Regions from separate parts of the Exiguobacterium sp. s168 genome, predicted to be linked through region 2. Evidence: riboswitches for the same ligand, from Rfam matches in the RefSeq annotation. Region 2 holds a riboswitch; each other region holds the start of a gene.

What was found. A riboswitch is a leader RNA that binds a small molecule or an ion and turns the genes downstream of it on or off. The one in region 2 is predicted to bind S-adenosylmethionine.
Positions count from the first base shown of each region.
Region 1: another riboswitch for S-adenosylmethionine. It lies ahead of mtnK (S-methyl-5-thioribose kinase); the one in region 2 lies ahead of KNQ15_RS14820 (Na+/H+ antiporter NhaC family protein).
Region 3: another riboswitch for S-adenosylmethionine. It lies ahead of KNQ15_RS06420 (alpha/beta hydrolase); the one in region 2 lies ahead of KNQ15_RS14820 (Na+/H+ antiporter NhaC family protein).

Region 1 covers NZ_JACSNE010000013.1:47,978-58,730, reverse strand. The annotation lists gene KNQ15_RS09415 (sugar ABC transporter substrate-binding protein) at 1-1,058, opposite strand, end outside; gene mtnA (S-methyl-5-thioribose-1-phosphate isomerase) at 1,070-2,119, opposite strand; gene mtnK (S-methyl-5-thioribose kinase) at 2,116-3,282, opposite strand; SAM riboswitch class I at 3,362-3,465, opposite strand; SAM riboswitch class I at 3,671-3,772, shown strand; gene KNQ15_RS09400 (2,3-diketo-5-methylthiopentyl-1-phosphate enolase) at 3,843-5,033, shown strand; gene KNQ15_RS09395 (2-hydroxy-3-keto-5-methylthiopentenyl-1-phosphate phosphatase) at 5,030-5,689, shown strand; gene KNQ15_RS09390 (methylthioribulose 1-phosphate dehydratase) at 5,686-6,306, shown strand; gene KNQ15_RS09385 (1,2-dihydroxy-3-keto-5-methylthiopentene dioxygenase) at 6,323-6,859, shown strand; gene KNQ15_RS09380 (arsinothricin resistance N-acetyltransferase ArsN1 family A) at 6,984-7,472, shown strand; gene KNQ15_RS09375 (MBL fold metallo-hydrolase) at 7,533-8,288, shown strand; gene KNQ15_RS09370 (pentapeptide repeat-containing protein) at 8,357-8,995, opposite strand; gene KNQ15_RS09365 (Y-family DNA polymerase) at 9,171-10,493, shown strand; gene KNQ15_RS09360 (YolD-like family protein) at 10,477-10,753, shown strand, end outside.
Region 2 covers NZ_JACSNE010000032.1:12,031-22,783, reverse strand. The annotation lists gene KNQ15_RS14845 (CoA-disulfide reductase) at 1-2,123, shown strand, start outside; gene KNQ15_RS14840 (alanine/glycine:cation symporter family protein) at 2,305-3,750, shown strand; gene KNQ15_RS14835 (YfbM family protein) at 3,836-4,297, shown strand; gene KNQ15_RS14830 (aldo/keto reductase) at 4,421-5,233, opposite strand; gene KNQ15_RS14825 (hypothetical protein) at 5,392-5,595, shown strand; gene KNQ15_RS14820 (Na+/H+ antiporter NhaC family protein) at 5,639-6,949, opposite strand; SAM riboswitch class I at 7,031-7,135, opposite strand; gene KNQ15_RS14815 (metal ABC transporter solute-binding protein, Zn/Mn family) at 7,205-8,218, opposite strand; gene KNQ15_RS14810 (alpha/beta hydrolase) at 8,388-9,377, shown strand; gene KNQ15_RS14805 (histidine phosphatase family protein) at 9,395-9,985, shown strand; gene KNQ15_RS14800 (YwpF family protein) at 9,982-10,473, opposite strand; gene KNQ15_RS14795 (hypothetical protein) at 10,616-10,753, shown strand, end outside.
Region 3 covers NZ_JACSNE010000007.1:65,716-76,468, reverse strand. The annotation lists gene fsa (fructose-6-phosphate aldolase) at 1-584, shown strand, start outside; gene murA (UDP-N-acetylglucosamine 1-carboxyvinyltransferase) at 613-1,860, shown strand; gene glpX (class II fructose-bisphosphatase) at 1,893-2,858, shown strand; gene KNQ15_RS06445 (C40 family peptidase) at 3,258-3,935, opposite strand; gene rho (transcription termination factor Rho) at 4,291-5,664, shown strand; gene KNQ15_RS06435 (type B 50S ribosomal protein L31) at 5,756-6,001, shown strand; gene KNQ15_RS06430 (DedA family protein) at 6,037-6,687, opposite strand; gene KNQ15_RS06425 (thymidine kinase) at 6,871-7,485, shown strand; gene KNQ15_RS06420 (alpha/beta hydrolase) at 7,567-8,325, opposite strand; SAM riboswitch class I at 8,393-8,494, opposite strand; SAM riboswitch class I at 8,744-8,847, shown strand; gene KNQ15_RS06415 (methionine ABC transporter ATP-binding protein) at 8,934-9,962, shown strand; gene KNQ15_RS06410 (methionine ABC transporter permease) at 9,952-10,602, shown strand; gene KNQ15_RS06405 (MetQ/NlpA family ABC transporter substrate-binding protein) at 10,622-10,753, shown strand, end outside.

The DNA of each region.
Region 1 (10,753 bases), on a different contig from region 2:
AACCGGTCCATCCACGGCTCATTGAATTTATCCGACGTACTCCAACCTTTGATGATCGTATCGAGATTGTACATCGTCGTATCCTGCTTCAACGCCTTCTGCTCCACGAGTTTTGCGTCGAGATCAAAGCTATCCGGCGTCTTCTCGCCGGCAATTTTCTTAGCCAGTAATCGCATGTCCGTTTGTCCAATCAAGAATGGATCTACCGCACTCGTCGAGACCCAGTTACTGCCCTTTTCACGCATCAAGTTGATGTCCTGATTCGAGACATCGATCGAGATCAACGGAATTTCTTGACGTTTATTATCCTTAAGCGATTTGTATGCCCCTTTTGCGACTTCGTCCCATGCTCCCCAAACCGCATCAATGCTTCCTTTCGGGTATTTCGCGAGAATCGCATTCATCTTCGTTGCGATATCCCCTTGGACGTCTTGGAAGTTTGTCGGTCCAACCGTCTCAAGCGTTTTGATTTTGCCATCTGCTTCGTACGTCTTATAGATTTCCTGACGACGATCGAGTGGGGCAAAACCTGGTCCGAACCACAGTTTGATGACACGGACCGGCTTTTTGTCCGTCACCTTCGTCACTTCATCGAGCGATAGCTTCGCGAGTTGATGATCGTTTTGGAACGTTTCCGTCACACCTTTTAGCGCCGTTCCTTTTTTCTTCGTGACCGTATCGAACGTCACGACCTTCAGTCCTTTATCGACCGCCGGTTTGATCATGTCATAGGCGTAGTCTTCCTTGCCGTGCGAGATGATGAGCCCATCATAATCTTGCTGAATCGCTTGCGCGACAAGCTCCTTGAACTTGACGTCGTTCCCTTCTGAAATGAACGTGCTGACTTTAAAGCCGAGTGCTTCCCCTTCACTTCGTGCGCCATCAAGGAATTGTTTCGTATGGTCGTCCGATGCCAGGTTGCGGATGACGGCGATCTTGACGTCCGATTGAACCCCTTTTGGTACATCCTTGACGACCTTCGTCGTCGTCGCTTCTCCATTCGCACAAGCCGCTAGTAACAGTGCCGGTGCTAGGACGGCGTAAGCTAATTTTTTCATGACATATCTCCTTATCCGAGGGGTTGAAGCCCTGTTAATTGTTCAATCGTTTCTTCATTTGGTTGCGTGATGACACCGAGTTCCGTGATGATGCCCGTGATTAATGTGTGTGGTGTGACATCAAACGCTGGGTTGAAGACAGCGACTCCCGCTGGTGCTGTCGCGACACCTTGGATTGCCGTCACTTCCTGCGGAGCACGCTCTTCGATTTCAATCGTTTCACCGGAAACGAGCGAGAAGTCGAACGTCGAGAGTGGTGCCGCGACGTAAAACGGAATATCGAAGGCTTGCGCGAGCAATGCCAATTGGAATGTTCCGATTTTATTCGCTGTATCCCCATTTCGTGTAATCCGGTCAGCACCGACGATGATCGCGTCGATTTGTTTTTCTTTCAACGTATGAGCGACCATGTTGTCCGTGATCAATGTGACATCGATGCCGGCACGTTGCAGCTCCCATGTTGTCAGCCGTGCCCCCTGCAGTAACGGTCGCGTCTCACTCGCAAAAACGGATAATTCAATGCCACGTTCTTTTGCGATATAGAACGGCGCAAGTGCCGTTCCGTAAGCAGCAGTCGCAATCGATCCAGCATTACAAATCGTTAGGATCCGTTCGCCTGACTGGAACAACTCCAACGCATGAATCCCGATTTGACGTGACGTCTGCGCATCCTGGTCATATAAGGCGACTGTTCGTTTTTCCAACCGTTCACGGATCTCTTCTACCGACGTTCCGTCTTGAATGATTGGATTCAATTGATCGAGGACATTTCGTAAGTTGACGGCCGTCGGTCGTGTCGCGAGTAACGTCGCTGATGTCTCAAGCAAAGCTTGCTTATAGATCGACAGTTCTGCTTCAAACCGGTACGCTTCCTGAACGAGTACGAATCCACCGAATAGGCTGATCGCAGGTGCGCCCCGGACACGCAATTGTTTGATTGCCTCAACTGCTTGCGCAAGATCAGTAATGACTTCATAGTGTTCTTCCTGCGGTAGACGTGTCTGATCAAGAATCGTCAAGACACGGTCTTCGTAACGGATACTTTGAACAAATGCACTCATCGGCTTAACTCCTCCGTTACGTCAAAGTTTCGTAAATCATCAAATGTCCGGCATTCTGTCCGACGTTTGATTAACGCTGCTCCTAGACGGAGGGCGTGACGTTTTCGCTCTAAGCGTTCCGTCGTTGAATCGATTGATTCTAAATCAGCGACTGGTGCGAGACCGATCGTCCGCCGAATCAATTCGCAACCGGCAAAGCCAAGGGCATCCTGTAAAATCGTACTCAGTACATCATCAACAAGTCCCGATGCCTGGAATGGTTCGACGGCTTCCCGTTCCCATAAGGCACGGAACGTTGAAGCAAACGTCAGCCAGAACGTATCGATGTCCTTGATTCTTGCGTCACGTCGTGTAGGGTAATCTGGATATGCCGCGAAGAAAAGATGGGCGATGAATTGCCCGACATCGAATCCGAATGGACCATAGAAGGCGAATTCTGGATCGATGACTTTCGTTTCCGTCGCCGAAGCGAAGATGCTTCCTGTATGTAGATCGCCGTGTAGCAACGCATCCCCTTTCGTGATGAAGAGTGCTTCGAGTTTTGCGACTTCGCGTTTTAACTCATCGTCTGCCCAAAGACGTGCCACTTCTTCCTCCAGTCCGGCTTCAATCTCGTTCGTCTCCGCGTCATGAAACGGATCTGTGAAGATCAGTTTTTCTGTGATATCGCACAAATCTGGATTGTAGTACGTTCGAGCAACACGTTTCTTTTCAACCGGACCAAGCGCAAAGTCCGATGTATGGAATAAAGTCCGAGCGAGATAAGAACCGATATGTTCCGCAAGCAACGGATACTGTTCACCCGCGAGCAGTCCAGTCCGAACGATCGTCAGATGTGAAAGATCTTCCATGACCGTATACGCCTCTTCGTGACTAGCATGAAAAACACGTGGTACGAACGGCACGGCATGCCGGGCGAATTCACGGAGTGCGGATTGCTCAATCCACGCCCGCTCGAGCGATAATGGCCAGCTCTCACCGACGACTTTTGCGTACGGGAGTGCTTGTTTTAGAATCAATCGATGTTCACCTTCTCGAATTCGGAAGACGAGGTTAAGATTCCCATCGCCAATCTCTTCTGCTTCGACGGCTCCGTCGCCGATCAGTCCTAATGAGCGGACCCGTTCAATCGCGTCCTGTTCTGTGAATGCTTTGTATGTCATCTCAGTTTCCCCCTAATGTAATACACGAAAAAGCGCCTCTTTTCGTCATCGAAAAGAGGCGCAGGAAAGTCACTGCGTCCTCTTATCTCTCAGACGAAACGTCTGTTGGATGTAGCACCGTGCCTAGTGGTCGGTTGCTGCGGCGTCATCGGGCCAATTCCCTCTGCCAACTCGCGATAAGAGTCGTATGTAGTTGTCGTGTGTGATATTGATTTGAATCTTACGCAATCGACTTCCTCGCTGTCAAATCGAAATCAAGCAGAAATCGATATCGTTTTCATGCCATATATAGAAAGAGTATTTTCAAAAAAATAAATTTTCTAAAAATAATTTGACAAGTGACGATTCTCATGTAAAAATTGCAATTAGATTTCACAATTTCATCCAATTCTTATCAAGAGCAGACGGAGGGACAAGCCCTACGATGTCGCAGCAACCGACCTTTTGGCACGGTGCTAATTCTTGCAGCTACTAAGCTGACAGATAAGAGTCCACGTTCGAATTATTCATGGTCTCTTGTCACTGACGAGAGACCATTTTTTTGTTGAAGGAGGAAAGACATGGCTTATATCACTGCTACTTATCAATTGACTGCCCGTGATCGACTCGAGCAACGCGCTGAACAACTCGCGCTTGGTCTGACAGTCGGTTCTTGGACGGAACTGAATCATCTCGAACAACAACAACTCGCCTCGTTCAAAGGGGAAGTCGTACATACCGAAGAGCGCGATGGCAAAGGATATATCACGATTCGTTATCCGGAACATAACGTGTCGCGCGACTTTTCTGCGATTCTGACGACCGTCTTCGGGAAACTCTCACTCGACGGTGAAATCAAACTAACGGAATTGCTATTACCCGATACATTTACGTCGGACTTTCCAGGTGCGAAATTCGGGATCGAAGGGGTCCGCTCCTTGATCGGTGTCGAAGATCGCCCATTATTAATGAGCATCTTCAAAGGAGTCATCGGACGGGATTTATCGTTCCTTCGTGATCAACTCGAAGGACAACTCGCTGGTGGGATTGACCTCGTCAAAGACGATGAGATCCTATACGACAATCCGTTGACACCGACGATTGACCGGGCACGAATCGGACGTGAGGTCATCGATGCTCACTTCCACCGGACCGGTAAACGTGCGTTATATGCGATCACACTCAGTGGTCCCGTCTTTACGCTCAAGGATCAAGCCAAGCGATTGATTGATGCTGGAGCGACCGCATTCTTGCTGAATACCTTCACATACGGACTCGACGTCTTACGCGAACTGGCGAGTGATCCGGAAATCAACGTTCCGATCTTCAATCATCCAGCATATAGCGGTGCGTTGATCGCTAGCCCGAATCACGGAGTCGCAGCTCCTGTCTTACTCGGCACATTACCGCGTGCTGCTGGAGCAGACTTGACGCTATTCCCGTCTCCTTACGGCAATGTCGCTTTGCCAAAGGATGTCGCTCGTGGCATCGCGGTCGAAGCGACCCGTCTCGGTCAGACGAAATCGATCTTCCCGGTTCCTTCAGCTGGTATTCATCCTGGACTCGTCGCTCAACTCGTACGGGACTTCGGTATCGATTCCGTCATCAACGCCGGCGGCGGCGTACATGGTCATCCGCAAGGTGCTGCGGCTGGTGTCATTGCTTTCCGTCAGGCACTCGATGCGGCACTCGCAAATGAATCCCTATCGGCGGCAGCATCGCGTCATGAAGAATTACGGATCGCCCTCGACGCTTGGGGGATCAAGTCATGACCGTACGGATTCTTTGTGACTTCGACGGTACGGTGACGACGCAGGATAACATCATCGCACTCATGCAGGCATTTGCGCCAGCGAGTGACTTCGAACCGTTGAAACGCGGCGTACTCGACCGGACGCTATCGATTCAGAGTGGCGTCGGGCAAATGTTCGCACTTCTGTCATCTGATGGGAAAACGTCTTATCTTGACTTTTTATTGGAGCGCGCCGTTATTCGCGACGGATTTTCGGAGTTACTTCAGTACAGTCGTCGTCAAGGAATCGATTTTTCGATCGTCAGCGGTGGAATGGACTTTTTCGTCGAACCAATCTTAGCGCCATTCCTTGAACAAGAACAGATTTACTGTAACGTCGCCGATTTCAGTGGTCCATTCGTCCATATCGATTGGCCAAACGCCTGCGATGCCCATTGCACGAACGGGTGCGGCTGTTGTAAAACATCCGTTGCCCGGACATTGCGTAAAGACGGTGACATCATCATCGTCATCGGCGACTCGGTGACGGACTTCGAACTCGCGAAACAAGCAGATCGTGTCTATGCCCGTGATTATCTGATCACGTTGTGTGAAGAAAACGATATCGCCTATACACCGTTTGAGACGTTCCACGATATCGTTCATGATTTAACACGAACGGAGGTGACAACATGACATTCATGCGACGGTATGAAGAGCTACGCGCCATCAAACAAGAGCTTGCGGCGCGCGATTGGTTCCCTGGTACGAGTGGCAATCTCGCCATTCGGACGTCCGGTGTTCCGGTTGAATTCCTTGTGACGGCAAGCGGAAAAGATAAACGGCAGACGACTCCTGACGACTTCGTTCATGTCGATGCGACCGGTCAATTAATCGGTGAGCAATCCGGGCGTCCTTCCGCTGAGACATTGCTCCATGTCGAGGTGTTCAATCGAACGGACGCTGGTTGTTCCCTGCATGTCCATACGATTGCGAACAATGTGATTTCGGAACTCTATGGCGATCAAGGCAGTATCACCTTTTCCGGACAGGAAATCATCAAGGCACTCGGTAAGTGGGAAGAAGATGCAACGGTCACGGTGCCGATCATTCCAAATCATGCGGACATCCCGACACTTGCCGCTGCTTTTGCACCGCATGTCACAGCAGACAGTGGTGCCGTCCTGATCCGCAATCACGGGATCACAGTCTGGGCACCGACCGCCTTTGAAGCAAAGAAACACCTCGAAGCCTTCGAGTTTTTATTCAATTACACGTTGACGTTGCAATCATGCCGTCAATCCATTCATTAAAAGGAGGAATTATCTCATGGCAACAGTCTTATTCCAAGAAACAAACACACGGTATACGGATCAAACGGAAGTCGCTGACTTCCTTGCGTCACGCGGCGTTCTTTACGAACAGTGGGACGTTTCGAAACTTCCAGCGCCTCTCGTTGAGAACTTCACACTGACGGATGCAGACAAACAAACGATTCTCGATACGTTCGCTCCCGAAATCAAAGACGTATCAGAACGTCGTGGGTATCAGACAGCTGATATCATCTCACTTTCGGATACGACACCGAACCTTGATGAGTTGCTCGTCAACTTCCAGAAAGAACATCATCACACGGATGATGAAGTTCGTTTCATCGTCAGCGGTCATGGCGTCTTCGCGATCAAAGACGAAGAAGTCGGCTACTATAACATCGAACTCAATCCTGGTGATTTAATCTCCGTTCCTGTTAACACACGCCACTACTTTACGCTTCAAGACGATCGTAAAGTCGTCGCTGTTCGGATCTTCGTCACGACAGACGGCTGGGTTCCGATTTACGAGAATGAGACGTCAACGGTCTCTTAAGATCGATAAAAGCGCTGTTTTCCTTCATATGAAGGGAATCAGTGCTTTTCTTATCGCACAAACATATCACTACATTGATACGTAACCGATATAATGAAGGAAAAGCGATGAGGAAGTGAGCGTCATGCATATTCGTCCCGTAACGGAACACGACTTACCAGCGATTCTTGCCATCTATAACGAAGGCATTGAAGATCGGATCGCAACGCTTGAAACCGACCAAAAGGACTTATCCTTCATGACCCAATGGTATGCGGAACGCACCGATCGATATGCCGGATATGTCGCTGAAGATGACACAGGTGTCCTCGGCTTCATTTCCCTCGATCCGTATAATCCGCGTCCTGTCTACGCATCCGTCGGTGAGATTTCGGTTTATATCACCCGGACTCATCGTGGACAAGGGATTGGCACACGTTTGCTTGAAACGGCTGAGCAACACGCCCGTGATCATCAGATGCATAAACTCATTCTCTTCACCTTCCCATTCAATAAAATCGGACAAAAACTCTATATCCGCTCCGGGTTCCGGATCGTCGGAACGTTTAAGGAGCAAGGACAGTTGAACGGTGAATATGTCGACGTCATGGCGATGGAGAAACGCTTGCGATAGGATTCATTGAATGCCAGACGGGGAATAGTTAATCCGAGTCATTGAGAGAGGATGAACCTAATGGATATTCAACAAATTCGTAATGCGACACTCGTTGTCACGTATGCCAATCAAGTCTTATTGATTGATCCGTTCCTCGGCGAAAAAGGCAGCTTGCCTCCCTTCGGTCAAACACCAAATGCCGTCGCTAATCCACTCGTCGACTTACCGGTCGATGTCAACACACTGCTCGATCCTGACGCTGTCTTCGTCACGCATCTGCATGCCGATCATTTCGATGATGCTGCAAAACAACTTCTACCCAAGCATTTGCCACTCTATGCGCAGCAAGAAGAAGACGCGCAGCACATTCGAGAAGCCGGCTTCACGAACGTTTCTTCCTTCGATTCCGGTGTAACGATCGGTGATATCCAGGTCCATCGAACAGGTGGACAGCATGGTGTCGGTGAAATCGGCGAACGGATGGGACGTGTGTCTGGGCTCGTCCTCACCCATCCGGACGAACCAACACTTTATATCGCCGGTGATACGATCTGGTGCGACGAGGTCGCGCATGCAATCGAACAACATACACCCGATATCATCGTCGTCAACAGTGGCGCCGCCCAGTTCTTGACCGGAGAGCCGATCACGATGTCACAGCGTGATCTCCTTGCCGTACACGAAGCGGCGGCGGAAGCGACGATCATCGTCTCGCACCTCGAGTCCGTCAACCACTGTCTCTTGCGACGTGATATGATTGCTGACTTTTTAGCCGCCTTCCACCTTTCTGCCCATTTCCTGATTCCAGAGGATGGCGAAACGATGTCATTTTAAGAACAGTAACCTTCACTAAAAAAAAGTCCTGCTTTTCGAGTAAAAATCGAAAGCAGGACTTCTTTTTGTTATGGAATGACAAGACCTAACAAGCGAGCAAAGGCGACTGCTTGCTCTTCCGTAATGACAGCACCCGGTAAAAATCGCGGATCAATCGTAATACCAGAGAGTTCCGTCTGCCGGAGATCGAGACCTTTTAACGGTGTTTCAATCCACTGGCTATCGGTAAGCCGGACCGCTTCGAGTTTCCACTGGGTCGGTTTCACTTCGAAGAACTGCGCTTCTTTCATCGTCGTTTCGCTCCAGTGTTGGTGACGGACCGTACTGCGAATGAACTGTGCGTAATCCGCAAGTCCTTCCTGAATCGTCAAATGGTCCAGCGTACAATCTTCGAACTGAACACCCGTCATCCGGCATCCGACGAAGGATACACGGTGAAAACGAGTTTCTTGGAAGTGACATCCCGTTAAGTCACACTGCTCAAAATGGATATCTTCGAACGAGCCACGGTCAAAGGTGAGATTCGCGAACGAGACATTTTGAAAACACACTTGATAGGCATCGATACGTTCTGTCAGTTCACTCGGCATCGACTCTTTCTCATAACGCGCTCCTTTCAGATACGGGTCATCGATTTCGACTTGATCGAAGGTCTCTAGCTGAAGCGTTTTCGGTAATTCTGGTAAACGGATATTGGTCTCTTTCAATGAAGGTTCCCCCTTTTTTCTCACCCTTAGTGTATCAAACTTCTTTTATATGAGGGAAAATCGTTCGAATTCCCCTTTTTCCAACAGTTTTTATTTTGAGACACTTTGAGACCATGCTATAGTCAAGGAAACCAAAATAAGAACATACGTTCTTTTATGTAAAGGAGTGATTCAGATGTTTCCTTCCGTCGTTTTACCACAAGATAAACGTATTTTTTGCGTCGACAGTGTGTCCTTCTACGCCAGCTGTGAATGCCAGTATCGCAATCTCCCTCCCTTGACGACACGCCTTGCGGTCGTCTCCGATTTAAAACGAAGCGGGTCCGTCATTCTCGCTGCCACCCCTGCCTTAAAAGCACTAGGAATCAAGACAGCCGGTCGATTATATGAAATCGAGCAATTGCCATACGCTGTTCGTCGTACGATTCAACTTGTCGAACCACGTATGCTCGCTTATATGAAGACGTCAATCCGTGTCCTGGATGTCCTGCACCAATTCGCCCCACCTGAAGCCATTCGCGTCTATTCGATTGACGAAAGCTTCATTGATATGACCGGAACCGATCGCCTATTTGGTTCCGACCTGCAAGCTGCCTTCAAAATTAAAGAAGCAATCCTGAAACAGACCGGCATCCACGTCCGCATCGGGATTGGTCCAAATAACGTCATCGCGAAACTGACCCTTGATTTAATCGGGAAAAAAGAAGGCATCGCGCGATGTGGATATGCTGATGTCGCACGACGTCTTCATGATTTTCCGATTCGGAAGATGTGGGGGGTCGGACACCGCATGGAACAACATCTGCAGATGATGGGGATTGAAACAATCGGTGATCTTGCCATGCGCCCCGTCGAAGAGTTACACGAACGCTTCGGTGTCATCGGTGCCGAACTGTGGCATCACGCTTGGGGTCTTGACGCGTCGCCGACACTCCTTGCCCCTCGCCATTTGTTCGAGAAAGCCCCTCAACGGACGATCGGACACGGTGTGACCTTAATGCAGGACTATTATCAGTTCGAACGCATCCGGAATGTGCTCAATGAACTGGTACAGGATGTTGCCGCACGTTGTCGCTTTTCGAATCAAGTCGGCTGGACCGTTCACATCGGTGTCCGTTATTCTCGAAACGTCGTCCGAAGTGGTTTCTCCCGTCAAGTACGGTTGCCTTATCCGACATCCGATGAACGCATCATTTTGCGTCACGTCTTACAATTATTCGAACCGAATTGGCTCGACGGAGAACCTGTTCGTTTTTTATCCGTTGCAGTGGGGCATTTGACTGCCGATCAAGGCACCTTACAGTTGTCTTTGTTCGAGGATAATGCGCGGCTCTGGAAACGGCGACGGTTATTAAAAGCAATGGATGTCGTCAACCTTCGCTACGGAAAAGGAACGATTCGCCTCGCTGTCTCGTTTCTTGATACGAGTGTCGCCAAACGTCGCCTTCGTTTTGTCGGCGGTCATCCGGGAGGTGATCGTCATGACAGCGTATCGTGATCGGGGAAATTTAAAATGGATTCCTTTTCTCATGCCAGAACATTTGCAATTGCTGCGGGAATACTATGTCCAGATGCATCAGCTCGACTTGCCTGAAATTGATGAACAGCTACAAGAATCATGGCACTTTCTGCTCCAAGAAGCTTTAATAGAAGGAAACGAACTTGAAATCACGTATTATAAGGAAAGTAGCTACGTGACGGTCGTCGGTTTCGTCGAACGACTAGCACCCGAACGTTCCGTTCTCTTTCTGCGCGGAC
Region 2 (10,753 bases):
CTCCAGGCGCAAAACCGATTCGTCCAAACATTCCAGGACTTGAAGAAGCAACGAACGTCTTTACATTACGGAACATTCCAGATACGGACCGGATGCGGGAATACGTTGATACGACGCGTCCAGAGCGAGCAGTCGTCATCGGTGGAGGATTCATCGGTCTTGAAATGGCAGAAAACCTCGTCGAACGTGGGGCGCACGTCACCCTCGTCGAGATGGCAGATCAAGTCATGGCTCCGGTCGACCCAGAAATGGCAGCAATCGTTCATGAACATCTTCGTGCGAAAGGCGTCGAGTTGATTCTAGAAGATGGCGTCGCTCGTTTTGAAGAGGCAGGTCGCCGCATCGTCCTGACAAGTGGACGCGTGATCGAAACCGAGATGAACATCCTATCGATTGGTGTTGCACCGGAGAGCACGCTCGCAGCAGATGCTGGTTTAACGCTTGGCATCAAACAGACGATTCAAGTCGACGATCAACTGCGGACATCCGATCCATCAATCTTTGCGATTGGCGACGCGATTGAAGTCAAAGATTATATCACGAAGGAAGCGACACACGTCCCGCTCGCATGGCCAGCAAACCGTCAAGGACGCCTCGTTGCTGACATCATCGCTGGACGCGACGTCCGTTACAGCGGCACGCTCGGAACAGCGGTCGCAAAAGTCTTTGACTTGACGGTCGCTTCGACTGGTAACAACGAAAAACGGTTACGCCAGCTCGGTCTACGTTATGAAGCGGTTCATCTCCATCCGGGATCGCATGCGGGGTATTACCCAGGAGCGAGTCCGATTTCGATGAAGCTGTTGTTTGATCCGATCGAAGGAACGATTTACGGCGCACAGGCAATCGGTATGACAGGTGTTGAGAAACGAATCGATGTTCTCGCGACAGCGATCAAAGGTGGATTGACAGTGCTTGATCTACCAGATCTTGAACTATCATATGCACCGCCATATAGTTCAGCGAAGGATCCGGTCAACATGGCAGGGTATATCGCGTCGAACATCGTGCTTGGTGACAGTAAGAACGTTCATTGGCACGAAATCGATGAAATTGTCGCCAACGGCGGTCTGTTACTTGATGTCCGTGAACCATCGGAAAACGAGTTAGGTTCGATTCCGGGATCGGTCAATATCTCGTTACCAACGTTACGTGAGAAGTTGGATGATCTGCCGAAGAATCAAACGATCTATGTGACGTGCCAAGTCGGATTACGTGGATATGTCGCGAGTCAACTATTGCAACAACACGGTTATGATGTGAAAAACTTAAGTGGTGGCTACAAAACATGGTCGGTCGTGCATCGTGATCAAGAAGCGCGAAGCCAGGCGAAGGAGGAGACAGCTGTGACGGTAACGAAACGTGAGCCAACAACGAAGACTGCACCGGAACAAGTGACGCTGCTCGATACGTGCGGTTTACAGTGCCCAGGTCCAATCTTAGAGCTGAAAACAAAAATCGATCAGATGACGGATGGCGAGCAAATTTTCGTCAAGGCGTCAGACCCAGGATTCTTGCCAGACGTTCAAGCATGGGCGAAAAAACTAGGTCACACGATCCATTCAGCGGAGATGAATCAGGGAGTCGTTGAGGTCATGCTTGAAAAAGGGCAAGGAGAGACATCGGCTACAACTCCGATTCAAGTCAATCCAGCGGATGATGCGACGATGGTCGTCTTCAGTGGTGATCTCGATAAAGCACTTGCGTCTTTCGTCATCGCGCAAGGTGCACAAGCGATGGGGAAACAAGTGACGATGTTCTTTACGTTCTGGGGCTTGAACATCATTCGAAAACCAGACGCACCGGCAGTTGAAAAAGCTGGTATTGAACGGATGATGGGCATGATGATGCCAAAGCATGCTGGGGAGTTACCGCTCTCGAACATGAACATGGCAGGAGCCGGTCAAAAAATGATGAAAAAAGTCATGAAGGACAAACAAGTCGATGCGCTAGAGACGATGATGGCAAAAGCACAAGCAGCGGGTGTCCGCATGATCGCTTGTACGATGTCGATGGACATCATGGGCATCAAGAAAGAGGAATTACTGGATGATATCGATTACGGTGGTGTCGCAAGTTACCTTGGTGCAACGGATGGTGCTAACCTGAACTTGTTCATCTAATTCAAAAATGCTTGTTAAAAACGTGTTAAACCTGACATCTGATGTGAGGTTTAACACGTTTTTTGTAGTCTGCGGTATAGATGAGTTTGATTTTTCAAAAAAAATTGCGTATGATAATTCACATGTGAAAAAAGTTTACATCTAAAAAGAGAAACTATGTGGTGGAAGTGGAGGGAATCGGATGGAGAAGCAGGTAATGGATGTAGTCAGTAGAATCAGTGACGTGTTATGGACAAACGTACTGATCATCTTACTCGTCGGATTAGGCATTTATTTTACATTCCGGATGCGGTTCGTTCAATTCCGGATGATACCGGAGATGTTACGCTTACTGTTCCAAGGAACGGATAAAGGGAAAGACGGCGTGTCGCCATTCCAAGCATTTGCGATCAGTACGGCAGCACGTGTCGGTACTGGTAATATCGCAGGTGTCGCGACAGCGATTGCACTTGGTGGACCAGGAGCGGTCTTCTGGATGTGGTTGATCGCCTTGATCGGATCGGCATCGGCATTCGTCGAGAGTACACTCGCGCAGATCTACAAGGTGCGAGATGATAAGGCATGGCGTGGGGGCCCTGCCTATTATATGGAGAAAGCACTCGGTCAACGTTGGTTAGGGATCTTATTCAGTATCTTGATTACGATCTCATTCGGATTTGTTTTCAATTCCGTTCAATCGAATACGATCTCGCTTTCACTTCAAAATCAATACGGCTTTGATAAGACCTGGATTACGGTCGGACTTGTCGTGCTGACGGCACTCGTCATCTTTGGTGGCGTCCGTAGCATCGCAACTGTCGCGTCGTTCCTCGTACCGATCATGGCAGGTGGTTACATCCTGATCGCGCTCTATATCATGGCGACGAATCTTGAAGTACTGCCAAGTATTTTTAAATTGATCTTCCAAGAAGGTCTATTCGAATTCAAGACGCTCGCAGGTGGTGCAGTAGGTGCAGCACTCTTGAACGGGATTCGCCGTGGTTTGTTCTCAAACGAAGCCGGTATGGGTTCGGCACCGAACGCAGCGGCAACAGCGGAAGTCTCTCACCCAGTCAAACAAGGATTGATTCAATCGTTTGCGGTCTTCGTTGATACATTGATGGTCTGTTCAGCGACAGCGATGATCGTTCTTGTCAGTGGAGTGGCAACAAAAGATGCTAGTGGTCAACCGGTAGCTGGGATCGACTTAGCACAAGGTGCCCTCGCATCACAAGTTGGATCACTCGCGACAGGATTCATGGTCGTCGCGATTTTCCTCTTTGCCTTTAGTTCCGTCGTCGGAAACTACTACTACGGTGAATCGAACATTAACTTCATCCGTGAAAATAAACAAGTCTTGATGGCATATCGTGTGCTCGTTCTCGTCATGATCGTCTTCGGTTCACTCGTTGAATCGGCGAACCTCGTGTGGGCTTTAGCAGATATCTTCATGGGGCTGATGGCGATCGTTAACTTGTACGCGATCTTCCGTCTTTCAAAAATCGCGAAACTGGCGCTCGAAGATTATGTCGGGCAACGAAAAGCTGGAAAAGAGCCACGATTCTATGCGGACTCGATTCCGAACTTGCCAGGGAAAGATACGCTTGAAGCATGGCAAGAATCAGAAAAAGACGAAAAAGCGATCTAAGGAAAGGGAGTCAGAGAAATCTGGCTCTTTTTTTGTATAGAACGAATTTAAAAAGGGAATACAGAGTACAGAAGGGAGGGGGAGAATGGAAAACGTACATTTCGTCCGCGTCACGGATGCGGTCTGGGAGTCGTTCGGAAACGATCCCCACATCATCATGGACTGGATTTTATTCATTCATGAGACACAACCCGATCATGAACAATTATTTGCTCTCGAACAGACGAATGCCATCTATCATTTGATGAATCAAATCGATATCTATATTGATCAAGACACACATTACAACCTGGGACGAGCCATCGTTGGCGAAGAGTTGATTGTCAATGAGGAGAAAGCGGCGATCGTCGGCATTCTTCCCTTGCCACTCCTCATCATCTCGGCTGAGGTGATGCGGAATTTTGATCAACGGGCATTCGCTTCGATTCATGATGAAGCCGGAACACCGGGCGAATTCGAGGATGTCTGGGAACAGTTCGCCGATTTACGCGCCTATTTTCAAAAGGCAGAAGAAGCGGAAGATACGATTTTAATTTATTATGTCTGATCAGCTAAAATCATAAAAAAGAGACCCGCTTCCAAGTCGTAGACTGGAAACGGGTCTCTCGTCGTTCAGATGAATCAAGACGACTTCATATGGAAGACGTTCTCTTTTACGTGAATCGTCAGATTAAAAATCGATTTCGTCCGGATCCGGTCCGAGGCGGACATCCGTTGCCAGACGGTCAATTTTCTCAAGATCATCGGCATCGAGTTGGAAATCAAAGACGTCGAAGTTTTCCGCAATGCGTTCTGGTGTAACGGATTTTGGAAGAGCGACGATGCCGTTGTCGAGATGCCAACGTAAGACGACTTGTGAAGGTGTCTTGCCGTGCTTCTCTGCGATTTCCTTGAAGTCGTTGATTTCGAGGAATTTCCCTTGCATGAGTGGGCTCCATGCTTCGACTTGGATGTTGTGATCTTGCAAGTATTCATGCAGTTCATGTTGTGGTAATTGTGGATGCAACTCGACTTGGTTGATCATTGGTGCCATCAAGCCCTCTTCTGCCAATGTATCGAGGTGATGTTCTTTGAAGTTCGAGACACCGATCGCTTTGATCTTGCCTGCTTCATACAGTTCAACCATTGCTTTCCACGCTTCGATATAGCCTTCGACCGGCCAGTGGATGAGATAAAGGTCAAGATAATCTGTTTCGAGACGTTCGAGCGATTCTGCGAATGCTTCCTTCGTCCGACCGGCACGAATATCATCGTTCCAGACTTTTGACGTTAAGAAGAGATCCTCACGTTTCACGCCGCTTTCCTTGATTCCTTTTGCGACACCGCGCTCGTTTTTGTAGACAGCAGCCGTATCGATATGACGATAGCCGACGCGTAATGCTTCAGCGACAGCAGCAGGTGCTTCTGTCTCTTCATCTACTTGCCAGACACCGAATCCGATTTGGGGAATCGTAATACCGTTTGAAAGTTTTGCGTATTGCATGTGTTACTCCTCCTCATAAAACGTAGTTTAGATTTGCTCGTTTAGTTTAGCATGAACGAACGAAGACGTCCGTTTCCATGCTCATAGAGGAATGAAATAAGGTAAAATAGAAAAGAATCATGAGATTTAATCGTGTGTTAAAAGAGGGGGGAGAAAAGATGGCTCAAAAGAATAAAAAGTTATCCAAATGTACTTGGTTTAGTATTGGCGCCTTGTTAGTAACGCAGGCAGTGGGTCTATTTCTTAGTGCGCGAAAATCAGGACGTAATCCATGGGTTTGGGGAGGCGCTGGACTGGTTCAATTCCCCCTTCCGGCAATTGCTTATTTAATCTTAGAACGACAAGCGAAGCATAAAAAATAATAAAACAGGTCCAATCGTCGACGCGATTGGACCTGTTTTATGGTTACGAAGAAATTTTTTCTTGCTTCGTCGCTGTCTTCTTCATGCGTGGCAATCCGAAGAAAATGGCGATTGATCCACAGATGAAGAGGAGGAATGGATAGAACAGATACGGAATCAGTTCAGGAGAAGCCGTTTTCGTCAATTCTGCTGCAATCAATAGTTGTGCTCCATACGGAATGATGCCTTGAATCCCACAAGAGAAGATATCAAGAATACTCGCTGATTTCTTGCGATCGACTTCATACGTATCGGCGATTTCAGCTGCCAGTGGTCCAGCGACGAGAATCGAGATCGTATTGTTTGCTGTCGCAAGATTCGTTGCACTGACGAGTGCCGCCATACTGAATTCGGCACCGCGACGCTGTGAAATCTTGCGTGTCAGCGTCTCTTTTAAGAAGGCGATTCCACCGTTGAACGTAATCAAGCTGACGAGACCACCCATGAGGAGCGTCAAAATGGAGATTTCCGCCATGCCCATCATTCCTTCAGACATCGAGAGAACGAAGCCACTCAAGCCGAAGCTACCATCAATCATACCGATGATGCCGGTGAGTAACGTACCACCGATGAGGACAAGGATGACATTGACGCCAAATAGTGCAAGGACGATGACAGCGAGATATGGGATTAACTTATAGAACTCGAATGCTTTTGCTTCGACGACGTCACCAGAACCGGAAACGAATGCAAGCAGGATGACCGTTAAAATAGCAGCCGGTAGAACAATCATGAAGTTCGTTCGGAATTTATCACGCATATTCGTTTTTTGTGTCCGAACGGCAGCAATCGTCGTATCCGAGATGAACGACAAGTTATCGCCGAACATCGATCCACCAACGACAGCAGCCGCTGCGATCGCAACGTTGATGCCTGTTGCTTCATGAATACCGAAGGCGATCGGCGCGAGTGCAGCAATCGTTCCAGTCGATGTTCCCATTGCCATCGAGATGAAGGCGGCAATGACGAACAGACCACTCATCAGGAGTGATGGAGGTAGGAACGTCAAAGCAGCATTGACGGTCGCATCGATGGCACCGATTGCTTCTGCCGTTCCAGAAAACGTACCGGCTAATAAGAAGATGAAGACCATGATCATGATATCGGGATTTCCGGCACCCGTTGCAATTCGTTCAACCGTTTGATTGATGGATCCTTTCGTCGTGATTGCAGCAAAGATCAAAGCGATCAATGCAGCGATAAGGATCGGGAATTTGTAAAAGTCGCCATAGAAGATCCCGGCTCCGATGAAGAGGACCAAGAATACGACGAGGGGAAGCAGTGCCCATTTGTTAGGCGTGATGGTTTCATTCATTGTTGACACCTCGTTTCTCAAAGATACAAAAAAAGACCCCTTCGCAAGAAAGAAGGAGGTCTTTATGAAATAAAGACGCTCTTCTTATCTCTCAAGCTTTCGCTTGCTGGATTTGGCACAGTACGAATCAAATCGTCCGCTGCCGAAACATCATTGGGCCAGTCCCTCCGTTTCTCGCGATAAAAAGAAGTCATTCAATTGTTGTAAAACACGTTTCTTACCGTACCGCATTGAGTAACGCGTGTCAACTGTACTTTACTGAAGTGCTTGTTTCAACGTTTGGACGTTTTCTTCCATCAACTTGAAATAAGAACTGTTTTGTTGTGCTTTCGTGACCGACTCTAGGTTATGAATCGTCACGGATTCAGCTCCGATTTCTTTTTGGATGACACGTGCGACCTTAGGTGAGACCGTCTCTTCGAACGCGACGTATTTCAAATCATGCATCCGTGCTTCTTTCACTAAAGCAGCCAGTTGCTTTTGTGACGGTTCATCGGAAGGAGAGATTCCCGCAATCGGTAGTTGCGTGAAACCATATCGTTCTGCGAGGTAACCGTATGCGGCATGTGTGACGAGAAGTTCTTTTTTCGATCCATCAGCAACCACTTGTTTGAATTGTTCGTCCAATTCATCTGCTTGCTGATCGAACGCTTTTAAGTTTTTCTCGAATGTTGCTTTGTCTTTTGGTACTTCTTTTGATAAGGCAGTTGTAATCGAGCGTGCCATTGCTTTCGCGTTGACAGGATCGAGCCAGACGTGTGGATCGTATTTTCCATGGTCATGACCCTCTTCTTCATGCGCGTGTTCATCCGTTGCATGATCATCGTGCCCTTCTTCTTCGTGGGCATGTTCGTCTTCTGTATGCCCCTCTTCTTCATGTGCATGAAGTGTAGCATCAGATTCTAGTAAGTTGACATCTTTACTCGTCTCAATGAAGCGGACGTCTGTACCCTTTAGGCTCTCTTGAATTTTTTTCGAATACGGCTCGAGCGTCGTACCGGTTAAGAGGAACAAGTCGCCCTTAGCAATCTCAGTGAGTTGTTTTGATGTTGGTTCGTAAGAATGGGGATCCGCTCCAGGTGGTACAATCATTTTGACATTGACTTGATCGCCACCAATTTCGCGGGCGATAGCAGCCGTCGCAAACGTTGATGCGTAGACTTCTGTCTGTTTGCTATCTGAAGTCGATGAATCGGTATTTGATCCGCAAGCCGCGAGGACGCTTGCACTCGCGAAGGCAACTGTTAAAGCGGGAATGATTTTTTTCATTATATGATACCTCCATTATTAAAACGTAACTATTCCGATTTGGACTTTCTCACTATAGCGGAACGCCGATGAAGCGTCAAGTACGAATACCAAGACGTTCGACTTCTTTTAAAACGGGGTAAAAGGATAATAAAGTGAAGAAACTGGCACGTCTTTTGGAGGTGATCAAGTGAAACGTGAAACTGCATGGCTAATGGGGGGAGCTGCATTATTGACGACAGCAGCAGCGGGAGCGAGCATCTGGAACAATTACGGTGCATTACTTCGGTGGACCGAACCCGCCTTGCCACTCACAGAAAAACAACTTGCACCGCGGACACTCATCTATAAACAGGTGGGGGACCGCACCTTACAGCTCGATCTCTATTATCCGCTGGGGGAAGGACCGTTTCCAGTTGCCATCTACGCACACGGTGGTGCATTCGTTCGTGGAGAACGGGACGATATGTTCTGCTTTAATCCAATCGTTGACCGCCTACTTGAACTCGGAGTTGCCGTCTGTAGCATCGATTATCGTTTGTTCGAAGAGGGCAGTTATTTTCCGGATAACCTCGAGGATGTACGGGATGCGTTATGTTTTTTGAACAAGGAAGCAGAGGACCTTCGTATCTTAAGAGGACGGATGATGGTATGGGGAGACTCTGCCGGAGCCGCACTCATGTTGACGACGGCACTTGCCCCAACTGCTTTTGTCGGAGAGCGTGATGAACGCCACATGCCATTGATCAGTGGTGTCATCGCTTTATATCCGCCGACGAATTTTTTATTGTTTAATTTCATTCAGACTTGGATCGCCCACATTAAGTTCTATAAGGGTGGACGGGAAGAATGGCGCAAGCTGATGACACACGTCTCACCGGTCACACACCTATCTTCGGATGCCCCACCGATCATGCTCTTGCATGGCAAAAAAGATCCAATCGTTCCCTTTTCGCAAGCACTCCATTTCGTCGAAAAAGGAGCCGATGTCGGAGCTGATGTCCGTTTATTTTCTTTTCCGAACGGTACCCATTCGCTTGCCAGTTTTGCTCAGACGGAAAATCCATTGAAGATCGAGCGATTGCTCGAACGAATTGAACGTTTCACCTGTCAGGTGCTACTGTTGCCACCGCGACAACTTCCGAATGGAAAACATGATACAATCAGTCATATTTCTTAAATGAGGGAGACAGAGACATGACTGAAATTTGTTTAGTGCGGCATGGTCAGACGGATTGGAACTTAAACGAACGGATTCAAGGAAGAGAAGATATACCGTTGAATGCAACAGGAAGAAGACAAGCGGAACTCAGCGCCGCTTATCTAGCGAATGAAAAATGGGATATCTTATTAGCAAGTCCGTTGTCCCGTGCTGTTGAGACAGCGGAAATCATCGGGCGTGCTGTCGGTTTGACGATTACGGCGACAGACGAGCGACTTGTCGAACGCGAATTCGGTGCCGCCTCTGGTGAACCGGTCGCAGCGATTTACGAGGCCGTTCAAGCGAACGATACGACACTTGTGCCAGGTCTCGAAACGGAACAAGCCATCCAGGATCGCGTGTTCGAGGCGCTACAGGAAGTGACACGCATGCATGCGGGCAAACGGATCTTGATCGTCTGTCACTCGCATACGATTAAGGCAGCTTTATCATCGATTGATGCGACGTTCAGTTACCGGACACCTTTGAAAAACGCGTGTGCGAATTATATCCAATATACGGATCACTATACGATTGATCGAATCAACGTAGCGGATCACATCACGGACGAGGTCGAAAAACCTTAAGAGACTGGCGCTTTCGGGTGTTCTGCTAGATACTGCTTGAACGTTTCCTTTGCAATGCTCGTAATATGCGCGCCGCGCTTCGAACGACGATCCTTATATTCTTGGACGAGTTCTTCGCCAGCGAATCCATCTTCGACGACTTCGCGTAGGATTGATTCAGATAAATCATTCTTCATCATGACCATCTTACCCGTGAAGACATACGAGACGTGTTCGCTTAAGGCAGTCCGTTCAAGGGGCGTGACGATCATCGCGGCAGGATCATTATCAGGTCGTGAGATCGTGATTTCAATCAAAGCACGTAAATGTTTTGTGAACAATTCATCGACGATCGGCTGATCCATCGGAGGAACGACGATTTCTGCAACCCACTGTGCCGTCTGTTCGGTACTGACCGTCAATCCGTCCTGAATGGCGACGGGAATCGTCGTATCACGTCCTGATTCGTCCATTAAAATGCGTAACGTGCATAACTTAAAGGTTTTCATGAAAAAATGCCCTCCTTTGTTCGCTTACGATTTTCCTACAGTATACCGTGAGGAATGGGGGACGGGAAACTTTTCCTGACGAAATTCGTATGAACTATGTTTAAATAAGACTAGATACTACTAAACAGGAGGATCGTTCATTATGCCGCAAGTACTCATTGGAATATTAGGAATCCTGGGTATCGTTCTACTTGCCCACCATATCATCATGTATTGGCATGCTGAACCGACAGACCGCCCGACGCTTGCATATCGCATTGCGCTCCTGATTGCCTGTTTG
Region 3 (10,753 bases), on a different contig from region 2:
TAGATGGTGTCACGACGAATCCATCGCTCGTCGCTAAGGAAGGCGTCGATTTCCATACAAGACTTCGTGAAATCTGTGAAATCGTCGGAGATGTCTCTGTCAGCGCTGAAGTCATCGCGCTTGATGCAGAAGGAATGATTCGCGAAGGGAAGGAACTTGCCCAGATCGCACCGAACATTACGGTTAAGGTTCCAATGACTCCGGCCGGACTCGAAGCGGTCGCAGCACTTTCAAAAGAGAAGATCACGACGAACGTCACATTGATCTTCAATCCGAACCAAGCATTACTCGCAGCCCGTGCTGGTGCGACATACGTATCACCATTCCTCGGTCGTCTAGATGACATCGGTCAAGATGGAATGGGCCTCGTCGAGACGATTGCTCAAATTTTCGTCGTACATGATATTCCGACACAAATCATTGCGGCATCGGTCCGGAACCCGGTTCACGTGACGAACGCTGCTCTTGCGGGCGCAGACATCGCGACGATTCCATTCTCGGTCATCGAGTCACTCACACACCACCCACTCACGACGCAAGGAATTGAAAAGTTCCTCGCGGACTGGGAAAAAACGCAGCAATAATCGTAGCGAAGAGAAAGGTTGATGGAACGTGGACATTTTGCATATCGTAGGGCAACAACGCCTAGAAGGAACCGTATCAATCAGTGGTTCGAAGCAAAGCGCCATTCCGTGTCTTGCTGCAGCTCTACTGACGGATCAGATGGTCGTTCTAGAAGGCGTGCCGGAAATTGGCGACGTCGCGACAATGATCGAGATTTTGGAGACGCTCGGCGCGGTCGTGACACGTCAAGGCGATATGGTGACGATTGATCCAAGTCGGGTTGAATCGATGCCGTTAACTGGTGCGGAGACGCGCAAGTTACGCGGATCGATCTACCTTATGAGCGTTCTGGCGGCCAGATTCAAACAAGGAGTCGTCGGTCTGCCTGGGGGTTATGCCATCGGACCACGACCGATTGATTTACACATCAAAGCACTGGAGCGTCTCGGTGTTTCCGTACGTAACGAGCAGGGCGTCCATTACATGCGCGTTGACCGTCTCGTCGGAAACCGAATCTATCTCGATCTTCCGTCATTCGGAGCGACGATCAGTGCTTTACTCGTCGCTGTCTTCGCTGAAGGAACGACTGTCATCGAAAACGCTGCCTATGATCCAGAAGTCATCGACGTCAGTACGATGCTGACGAACATGGGAGCAAATGTCAAAGGGGCAGGAACGGATGAGATTCGAATCAAAGGTGTCTCACGCCTGAGTGGTTGCCGGCATACCTTGATTCCAGACCGGATGGAAGCAGGAACGTTTTTGACGATGGGCGCTGCACTTGGGCGCGTCACCGTCGATAACGTCATTCCGCTTCATCTCGAGAGCGTTATCCAAAAACTCGAGCGGTATGGTGCGTTGATCGAAGTGACAGATGATTCCGTCACGGCGACATTCCAGGAGGCGAAGCCGGTCGATATTCGTGTCTTCCACTACGGTGGATTCCCAAGCGATCTACAACCTGTCATCTCGGCAGCGTTGTTGCAAGCGAAAGGAGCGAGTATCGTTGTCGATAAGTTGTACCCGCAACGTTTCCGACATGTACAGGAGTTGCGGCGCTTAAACGCCCGGATCACGCATGAAGACGCTTCGATCATCATTCGTGGTGGCGAATCCTTACTCGGTACGGAAATCGAGGCACCAGATCCACGCGGTGGCGCAGCACTTGTCTTGGCGGGACTTCTCGCTTCAGGGGAGACGACATTGCACCACGCGGAAGTGCTTGACCAGAGTTACGAACGATATGATCAGAAGTTGAAGGAACTAGGCGCCCTCGTATGGCGTGAAACGATTTGACCGATTTGTAACAAGGGAGAGGGGACATACACATGGAGAGAAGTCTATCAATGGAACTTGTACGCGTCACGGAGGCGGCAGCACTTGCCTCTGCACGCTGGATGGGAAAAGGATTGAAGAATGAAGCGGATGATGCGGCAACAAGCGCGATGCGTGATGTCTTCGATACGATTCCGATGAAAGGAACCGTCGTCATCGGGGAAGGCGAGATGGATGAAGCACCGATGCTTTACATTGGAGAAAAGCTAGGAAATGGGTATGGACCACGACTTGACGTCGCTGTCGATCCGCTCGAAGGAACGAATATCGTCGCAAAAGGAACATGGGGCGCACTTGCTGTCCTCGCTGTTGCGGATGCGGGAGATTTACTCCATGCACCGGACATGTACATGGATAAGATTGCAGTTGGTCCGGAAGCAGCAGGACACATCAGTCTGGATGCGACGATTGAAGAAAACATCGCAGCCGTCGCAAAGGCGAAGAACAAGGAAATCGAAGACGTCGTCGTCTCGATCCTTGATCGCGAACGTCATGAAGAAATCATTCAACGGATTCGGGCAACAGGGGCACGGATTCGCTTGATTGGTGACGGTGACGTTGCTGGTGCGATCAATACGGCGTTCCCGCATACAGGGATTGATATCTTGCTCGGTTCAGGTGGCGCACCGGAAGGCGTTCTTGCTGCCGTTGCCTTGAAGTGTCTCGGTGGAGAGCTCCAAGGGCGCTTGTTACCAGCAGACGATGCCGAGATCGAACGTTGTAAGAAGATGGGCATCGAAGATCCATCGAAGATTCTCATGATGGACGATCTCGTCGCAGGAGACGACTGTATCTTTGCTGCGACAGGGGTCACGGACAGTGAGTTGATGAAAGGTGTCCAGTTCACGGCACAAGGCGGTCAGACACACTCTGTCGTCATGCGTGCGAAATCCGGAACGGTTCGTTTCGTTGAAGGCATTCACTCGTTTAAGAAAAAACCGAAGCTTGTCATTAAGTAAAAGAGACGGACTCATACGTGAGGACTTGATCGATAAAAAAGAGTTGGTGTTTCGGATAATTTCCGAAACACCAACTCTTTTTGCTATGTTTCTAGGAATCAAGACGTTCATCCTCAACTCCTAGAGGAAAAGGAAACGTGCTAACGTTTTCCGCTTCGTTAAATCGTATGGGAAGATTGCAGTGCCTCCAAATCGCTCGACATGAAATTTCGTTTTGAAGAGCATTGTCTCACGTTTGACGAGCAGGACGTGATTTCATTATCGTACAGATAAGCGAATTCACGACTAAGACCTCTTGAAGCACCTGTGATGAAGACATGCATCCTATTTCCTTCTTATGAATTGAATAAGATGAAAAAAAGCGATTGAGCCAATGCTCAACCGCTTTGAGATGATGAATTAAAGGTAAGATCCTGCGCCGACAAGGCGTGAACCCCAGTACCCTGATTTGAAGCTTGAGTATTTAACGCCACCTGTTTCTGAGTTAACCATGCTTGACTTGCTTGTTGCGATCCCGACGTGTTGAATGCCGCTACCGTGTGAGAAGAAGACAAGATCTCCTGGTTGTACGCTTGAAACGCGGACTTTCTTAGAAGAAGAATATTGTGAAGAAGACGTACGTGGCAATGTTTTACCAGCCGCTTTCTTGTAAACGTAGCTTGTGAAACCAGAGCAGTCGAATCCACGAGTCGTTGTTCCGCCCCATACGTATGGTGTACCTTTATGTTTTGCTGCTTCGTTCAGGATTTTCGTCCGTTTAGAAGATGTGCTTGTTGATTTTTTAGCGCTTGAAGATGATTTGTATGTCTTTGTGTATTGTGAGAAGACATAACGTGTTTTACCGCCGTATGAGATTTTTGTCCAGCTGCCTGATTTGCCTTTGTATGTAAAGACTTGACCAGCGTTGACTTTCCCGACGATGCTTGCTTTCGTAGAAGGAGCTGTCCGAACACGAAGACCGTTGTCCGTGATCTTGACTTTCGTGACTGTTGCTGCTTCAACTTTACCTGTACCCACTGATGTAAAACCTGAAACCACTAAGGCTGCTGTCGCGATCGATGCTAGAAAACGTTTCATGTTAAGAATTCCTCCGTTTTAATGTACTGTGTTGCGTCCGTAAGTTATATGATGAAATCATTAAGTGTGTAATTAAGCAGTGAACCTTACAACTGTGTAAGAATTTTGTCTGCAGGAATATCTTAGCATGTGCGCCCTTAAAAACGTTTTTTCAGTTAGAAGACAAAATAGATGCTTTTGTAACATAACTGAAATAATATCCTTGAATATTACAAAGTAAGAAACGCAAAGGATTGTTGACGACGAATTTAAAAAAATATGATACCTTTAGTTCACGAAAGAAATTACATACCTCCTGATGTATGTATGGAAGTATGCTGAATGCAGTTGAATTTATAAAGAATAGGTGAAAAACATGCCAACAACTGATAAAAAAGATAAACCTGAACGTTCCTATACTTTGGCTCAATTGAGCCAGCTGACATTAAAAGAATTATATGAAATCGCAAAGACGAAGAATGTCCCGCAATATCGGGAAGCCCGTAAGCGTGAGTTGATGTTCAAGATTCTAAAAGCACAGGCGGAATCAACAGGTCTTTATTTCCTCGAAGGGGTACTTGAAGTCATCCCTGGTAATCCACAAATGCAAAACGATGGTGGCTTCGGCTTCCTTCGCCCTATCAATTATTCCCAATCCTCTGAAGATATCTATATCGCCGCTTCTCAAATCCGACGCTTCAATCTACGTAATGGTGATGTCGTCACAGGTAAAGTACGCCCACCGAAGGAAAACGAACGTTTCCAAGGGTTACTTAGTGTGGAAGCCGTCAACGGCGAAGCACCGGATACAGCGCGTAACCGTTTGTTCTTCCCGGCGCTGACACCGATCTATCCGGATCGTTTAATGCGTCTTGAGACAGAGCCGCGTCATTTATCGGTTCGTGTCATGGATATGATTGCACCAGTTGGGTTTGGACAACGCGGTTTGATCGTCGCACCACCAAAAGCAGGGAAGACGTCACTCCTCAAAGAAATCGCAAACTCGATTCAAGAGAATCATCCGGATGTCGAGCTGATCATTCTATTGATCGATGAGCGACCAGAGGAAGTAACTGACATCGAGCGTTCAGTTCCGGGAGCAGACGTCGTCAGTTCAACGTTCGACGAAACACCGGACAACCATGTGCGGATTTCTGAACTTGTCCTTGAACGGGCGATGCGACTTGTCGAACATAAAAAAGATGTCGTCATCTTGATGGATTCGATCACGCGTTTGACTCGTGCGTATAACTTAACAGTGCCGCAAAGCGGACGGACGCTTTCAGGGGGGATTGACCCAGCAGCGTTCCACAAACCAAAACGGTTCTTTGGTGCGGCGCGAAACATCGAACATGGTGGCAGTTTGACAATTCTTGCGACGGCACTCGTCGAGACGGGATCCCGCATGGATGACGTCATCTATGAGGAATTCAAAGGAACAGGAAACATGGAGCTACATCTCGATCGTAAGCTGTCGGAACGCCGAATCTTCCCAGCAATCGACATTCGCAAATCAGGTACGCGGAAGGAAGAACTCTTGCTTCCGAAAGAGCAACTCGATGCGCTCTGGACGATTCGTCGGACGATGAACGAGTCGAACGAGTTCGTCGATACGTTCCTGCGTAAGATTCGCGACACGAAAAATAATGAAGAATTTTTTGCTGAACTTGAGAAAGAAAAGAAGAAGACGGTCCGACGTGCACCTGCTAAACCGCGTACCGTCAAGAAGGAAGCAACGACGGAAAAATAACTATTGCGACGCGTAAAAAAATCGTTTAGTATAGGAAGGTAACTTACTCTGGCTCAGCAAATGGACCAGGGCGGAAGGAGAGAAATCAACCATGAAACAAGGAATTCACCCTAACTACAACAAAGTAGTATTTATGGATTCAACGACTGAGTACAAATTCTTAAGCGGTTCTACTCGTTCTTCGAACGAAACGATCACTTGGGAAGATGGTAACGAGTACCCACTCATCCGTGTGGATGTGTCTTCAGACTCGCACCCATTCTACACAGGTCGTCAAAAGTTCAACGCGGCAGATGGTCGTGTCGATCGCTTCAACAAAAAATACGGCCGCAAGTAATTACTTGCCGGTTCTTAAAAAACAGCCTGCCTCCATTACGGAAGCAGGCTGTTTTTGTATAGGCTGAATTGCGAACGGTACGTAAGGTACGTCTTTAAGACGAACGAGAAAGCAATCCCGCCGACGATCCCGATCAAGTACGGCATGGCATCTGGATGTGCCAAGATGTAGTCGACGACTTTATGGAACGAGATATGACGACCAACAAAGTAGCCGGCGCCCAAGAACACACTGACCCAAATCAAAGCACCTGTATACGCGTAACTCGCAAAAATGCGAAACGGCATTTTTGAAACACCTGCAAAAAAAGCAGAGAGTTGGCGAAGACCAGGTATGTAGTAACCGATGATCAAGACCGATTTGCCGTAACGACGAAATCCGGCTTCAGCGGAGAGAATGTGTTTTTCTGAGATGCGCATCTTTGGTCCGACGCGATGCAACAGGGGCATGCCGAGTTTTAAGCCCAGCACGTAGCTAATCGTCATTCCGATGCAACTGCCAGCGTAAGCGGCAAGAATCGTACCGAACAGCGGTAGATTGCCTTGATGCATCCAAAAACCGGACAGGACGAGCAAGGTCTCATCAGGAACCGGCAATCCCACGATACCACCTGCGAGAAGGACGGAAAGACCAAGGGCGCCATATTGGTGCAGAATGTCATGTAAGAGATGATGAATCGGGGACACCTTCTTTCGCGAGAATCTTCTTCTTTAGTGTACAGGAAATGGATGAAGGTTGGAATGAAAGGACAAAAATTCTAGGTAAAGAAAAAATGAATTTTGATTTCCGGAAGTCAACCCTTTTTCTCAATACCGTTTCGAGCTATACTCGTTAAAGTGACTATTTTTAGAGGACGGTGTCGGACGATGATGCATGTAATAAATCAGTACGGCTGGATCGAAGTAATTTGTGGTAGTATGTTTTCCGGGAAATCGGAAGAGTTGATTCGTCGTGTCAGACGGGCACAGTACGGCAAACTGCCCGTTCAAGTATTCAAGCCGGCAATCGACGACCGGTACCATGAAGAGCATGTCGTCTCTCACATCGGAAATTCCGTCGTGGCGATTCCAATGGCGACGAGTCGTGATCTCTATGCAGCAGTAGCGGAAGAAACACAAATTGTCGGAATTGATGAAGTTCAATTCTTTGATGATGAGATCGTTCAAGTCATCGAAGCACTTGCGCAAGACGGAAAACGCGTCATTTGTGCAGGACTCGATCAGGATTTCCGGGCAGAGCCGTTTGGCAAGATGCCGGAATTACTGGCGCGCGCAGAATTTGTGACGAAACTTCAGGCGATCTGTCTCTCATGTGGCGATCCGGCTTCCCGGACACAACGTTTGATTGATGGAAAACCAGCGAACTATGATGATCCGATCATTTTAGTCGGCGCTTCAGAATCGTATGAGCCACGGTGCCGCCACTGCCATGAAGTGCCAGGAAAGCCGAAGCCGCTCCAAACGATGCAACACCAAAAAGGATAAACAAAAAAGACGAACCGATGATGGTCGTCCTTTGATGTAACAGCTGTTCGCTTCTAAGTGAAGACGAATAGCTGTTTTTTTTTATCCCGTTTCCTGTGAGAAACGACTCGAGCGTTCGATGAAACGAATCGTCTCACGCACGATCAAATCCTGATCATGATCGAGGGTCGCGACGTGGTACGAGTTGAGGAGACAGTAGATTCGTTTATCATTCGTCCCGATGTGCTGGTGCAGATAATCCGAGCTCGACGGCGGAACGACGTGATCGGTCGCCGAGTAGAGAATCAATGTCGGCAGGAGAATGGATCCGAGGCGTCCTTTTGTCTCATCCATTAGACGGACGAGTTCGAACGCACAACGGCTCGGAACGAGGTCATAAATGATTTCGAAGGCTGCTCGCTTAATGTCCGGTGCCCCTTCCGGTAAGTACTGTGGACCGTCCTCGAACGAAAGTGCTTCATAGGATGGAACGGAGAGTGCGGCATTGATCGTAATGATGCCGGCAAACGGAATGCCGTCAGCAGCGAGCGACAACGCAAGCGTCGCACCCATCGATTGACCGATGACGAAGACTTGATCGCATGTTTCTTGTAAACGTTCATAGCCGTCTTGCAGGCTTTGCTTCCAACATCGAGCAGTCGATTGTTCAAACTCGCGGACGTTCGTTCCATGTCCACGTAAGCGCGGGGCATAGACGGTAAAACCTTCGGCAGCAAATGCCTCACCGACGTCCCGGACACTCTGCGGAGTGGCGTTAAAACCATGACAGATTAGAATGCCGATCGGTCCACCTTGAAGATAAAATGCTTCAGCACCAGTCAATACAGGATAGTTCATCATTACTATTTTTCCTCCATTCATGAAAAAAACTCGTCGACGTCACTGCTTGGACGCCCACGAGTTTTTCACCGTATCATCCAAAGCCGCGCTTTGCTGGTCGGAGCACCTTACAGATTGCAGGTTGCCGTGAAGTCATAGAGCCAGGTCTCTCGTTCACTCTTGATAAATATCATATTGGAATTGTCGGATTAATCATTGAAACGATGGTAGCACGACCGAAAATGACTTGTCAAATCGTTCTTGACGAATCATGATCCGTTCAGTAAGCTAACTCATAACTTGTTCATCCATCGATATGCGCCAAATGGATTATTTTTGAAAAGTTGGTTGACTTTTAAAGGTTCGACCCGTAATGTAAAAATTAGTTTTACGACATAAGCAACAACACAACAACACACATACGAATTTCATACCGCAATACTTATCCAGAGAGGTGGAGGGACTGGCCCTACGAAACCTCGGCAACAGACTCATTATGAGCACTGTGCCAATTCCATCAGACAGATGTCTGAGAGATGAGTGGAGTGGATTCTGCCACTGTGCGGATCCAGGTCTCTTCTTGTTTCTCAAGAAGGGACCTTTTTTGTTGAATGAAGGGGGAAAACGGAATGATTGCATTTCATCAAGTCAAAAAAACGTACGTCACGAAAGATCAGACGATTGCAGCGCTCGACGGTGTCGACCTGACGATCGAAAAAGGTGAAATCTTTGGGGTCATCGGTTTTAGCGGTGCCGGAAAAAGTTCACTGCTCCGCTGCGTCAATCTGTTAGAACGACCGACGTCAGGAACGGTGACGGTCGATGGGGAAGATTTAACGCAACTGTCTCCGAAAAAGTTACGCCAAGCAAAACAACGGATCGGGATGATCTTTCAGCACTTCAATCTGTTGAATGCGAACACGGTCTTTACGAATGTCGCGAAACCACTCGTTCTCGCAGGCGTCAAGAAAGACGAAATTCGCCGCCGGGTGACGGAGTTACTCGAATTCGTCGATCTCGCGGACAAAGCAGATCATTATCCGGATCAATTGTCGGGTGGGCAGAAACAGCGCGTTGGTATCGCCCGGGCACTCGCGACGCAACCTTCCGTCCTTTTATGTGACGAAGCGACGTCAGCACTTGATCCCCAGACGACACATCATATTCTTCAGTTATTAAAACGGATCAATGCCGAGTACGGGATCACGATTCTCTTGATCACCCACGAGATGGGCGTCATCCGGGAGATTTGCGACCGGGTCGCCGTCATTGAAGCTGGAAAGTTGATCGAGTCAGGAACGGTCTTTGATGTCTTTTCAAACCCGCAGACTGAGACAGCGAAAAATTTCGTTCGCTCCGTCATGCATGACGAGATTCCAGCGTCGATTCGTCAGTTGATCGAGTCCCGGAATGCGAATCCAATCTATAAGATTCACTTCCTTGGACATCACACCGGACAACCACTCTTATCGCAAGTCGCAAAACGCTTCGACGTCGATGTCAATATCCTGCACGGTAGCATCACGGAGTTGCAGGATACGCCGTTCGGCACATTACTCGTTGAACTGATCGGTGAGACGACAGAAGTGAAACGAGCGTTACACTACATCGATCAGGCGCAGGTAACCGTTGAGGAGGTGCTCGCTGATGCTAGTTAACTACAGTGATATCTGGACAGCATTCTTGCAGACGATGACGATGGTATCCGTTTCGCTCTTGTTCTCGACCTTGATCGGCTTACCACTCGGTATCCTGCTTGTCGTCACGCGAAAAGGAGCGTTACTTGAAAATGTTCCGTTGTTCACGTTCTTCAACAGTATCGTCAATATTTTCCGCTCGATTCCGTTCATCATCTTACTCGTCGCGATCATCCCGTTGACGCGCTTGATCGTTCAGACATCGATCGGAACAGAAGCCGCAATCGTTCCGCTCGTCTTTTACGCTGCACCGTACATGGCGCGTCTGATCGAGAGTTCTTTACTCGAAGTCGATAAAGGCGTTCTTGAAGCAGCAGAAGCGATGGGCGCGACACCGTTTCAAACGATTTTCCGCTTCCTCCTACCGGAAGCACTCGGTTCACTCATCCTGAACTTAACGATCGCGACGGTCGGCTTGATCGGGGCGTCGGCGATGGCAGGCGCCATCGGTGGTGGCGGTTTGGGTGACTTAGCAATTACTTACGGCTATCAACGGTTTGATACGAAAGTCATGATCATCACGGTCGGGATTCTCGTCATCTTAGTCCAAGGCTTACAGACGACAGGCAACATCGTCGCACGAAAAATCAGAAGACATTAATCAAGGGAGCGATTCAGCCATGAAAAAAGCAGTAGCAATTGGAGCAACACTCACGACGATTTTATTTGCCGGGTGCGCAGCATCAGGAGAAGACGAAAAGACGATCAAGCTCGGTGTCAGCGGTTCAGACACACAAGTTTGGGATTATGTC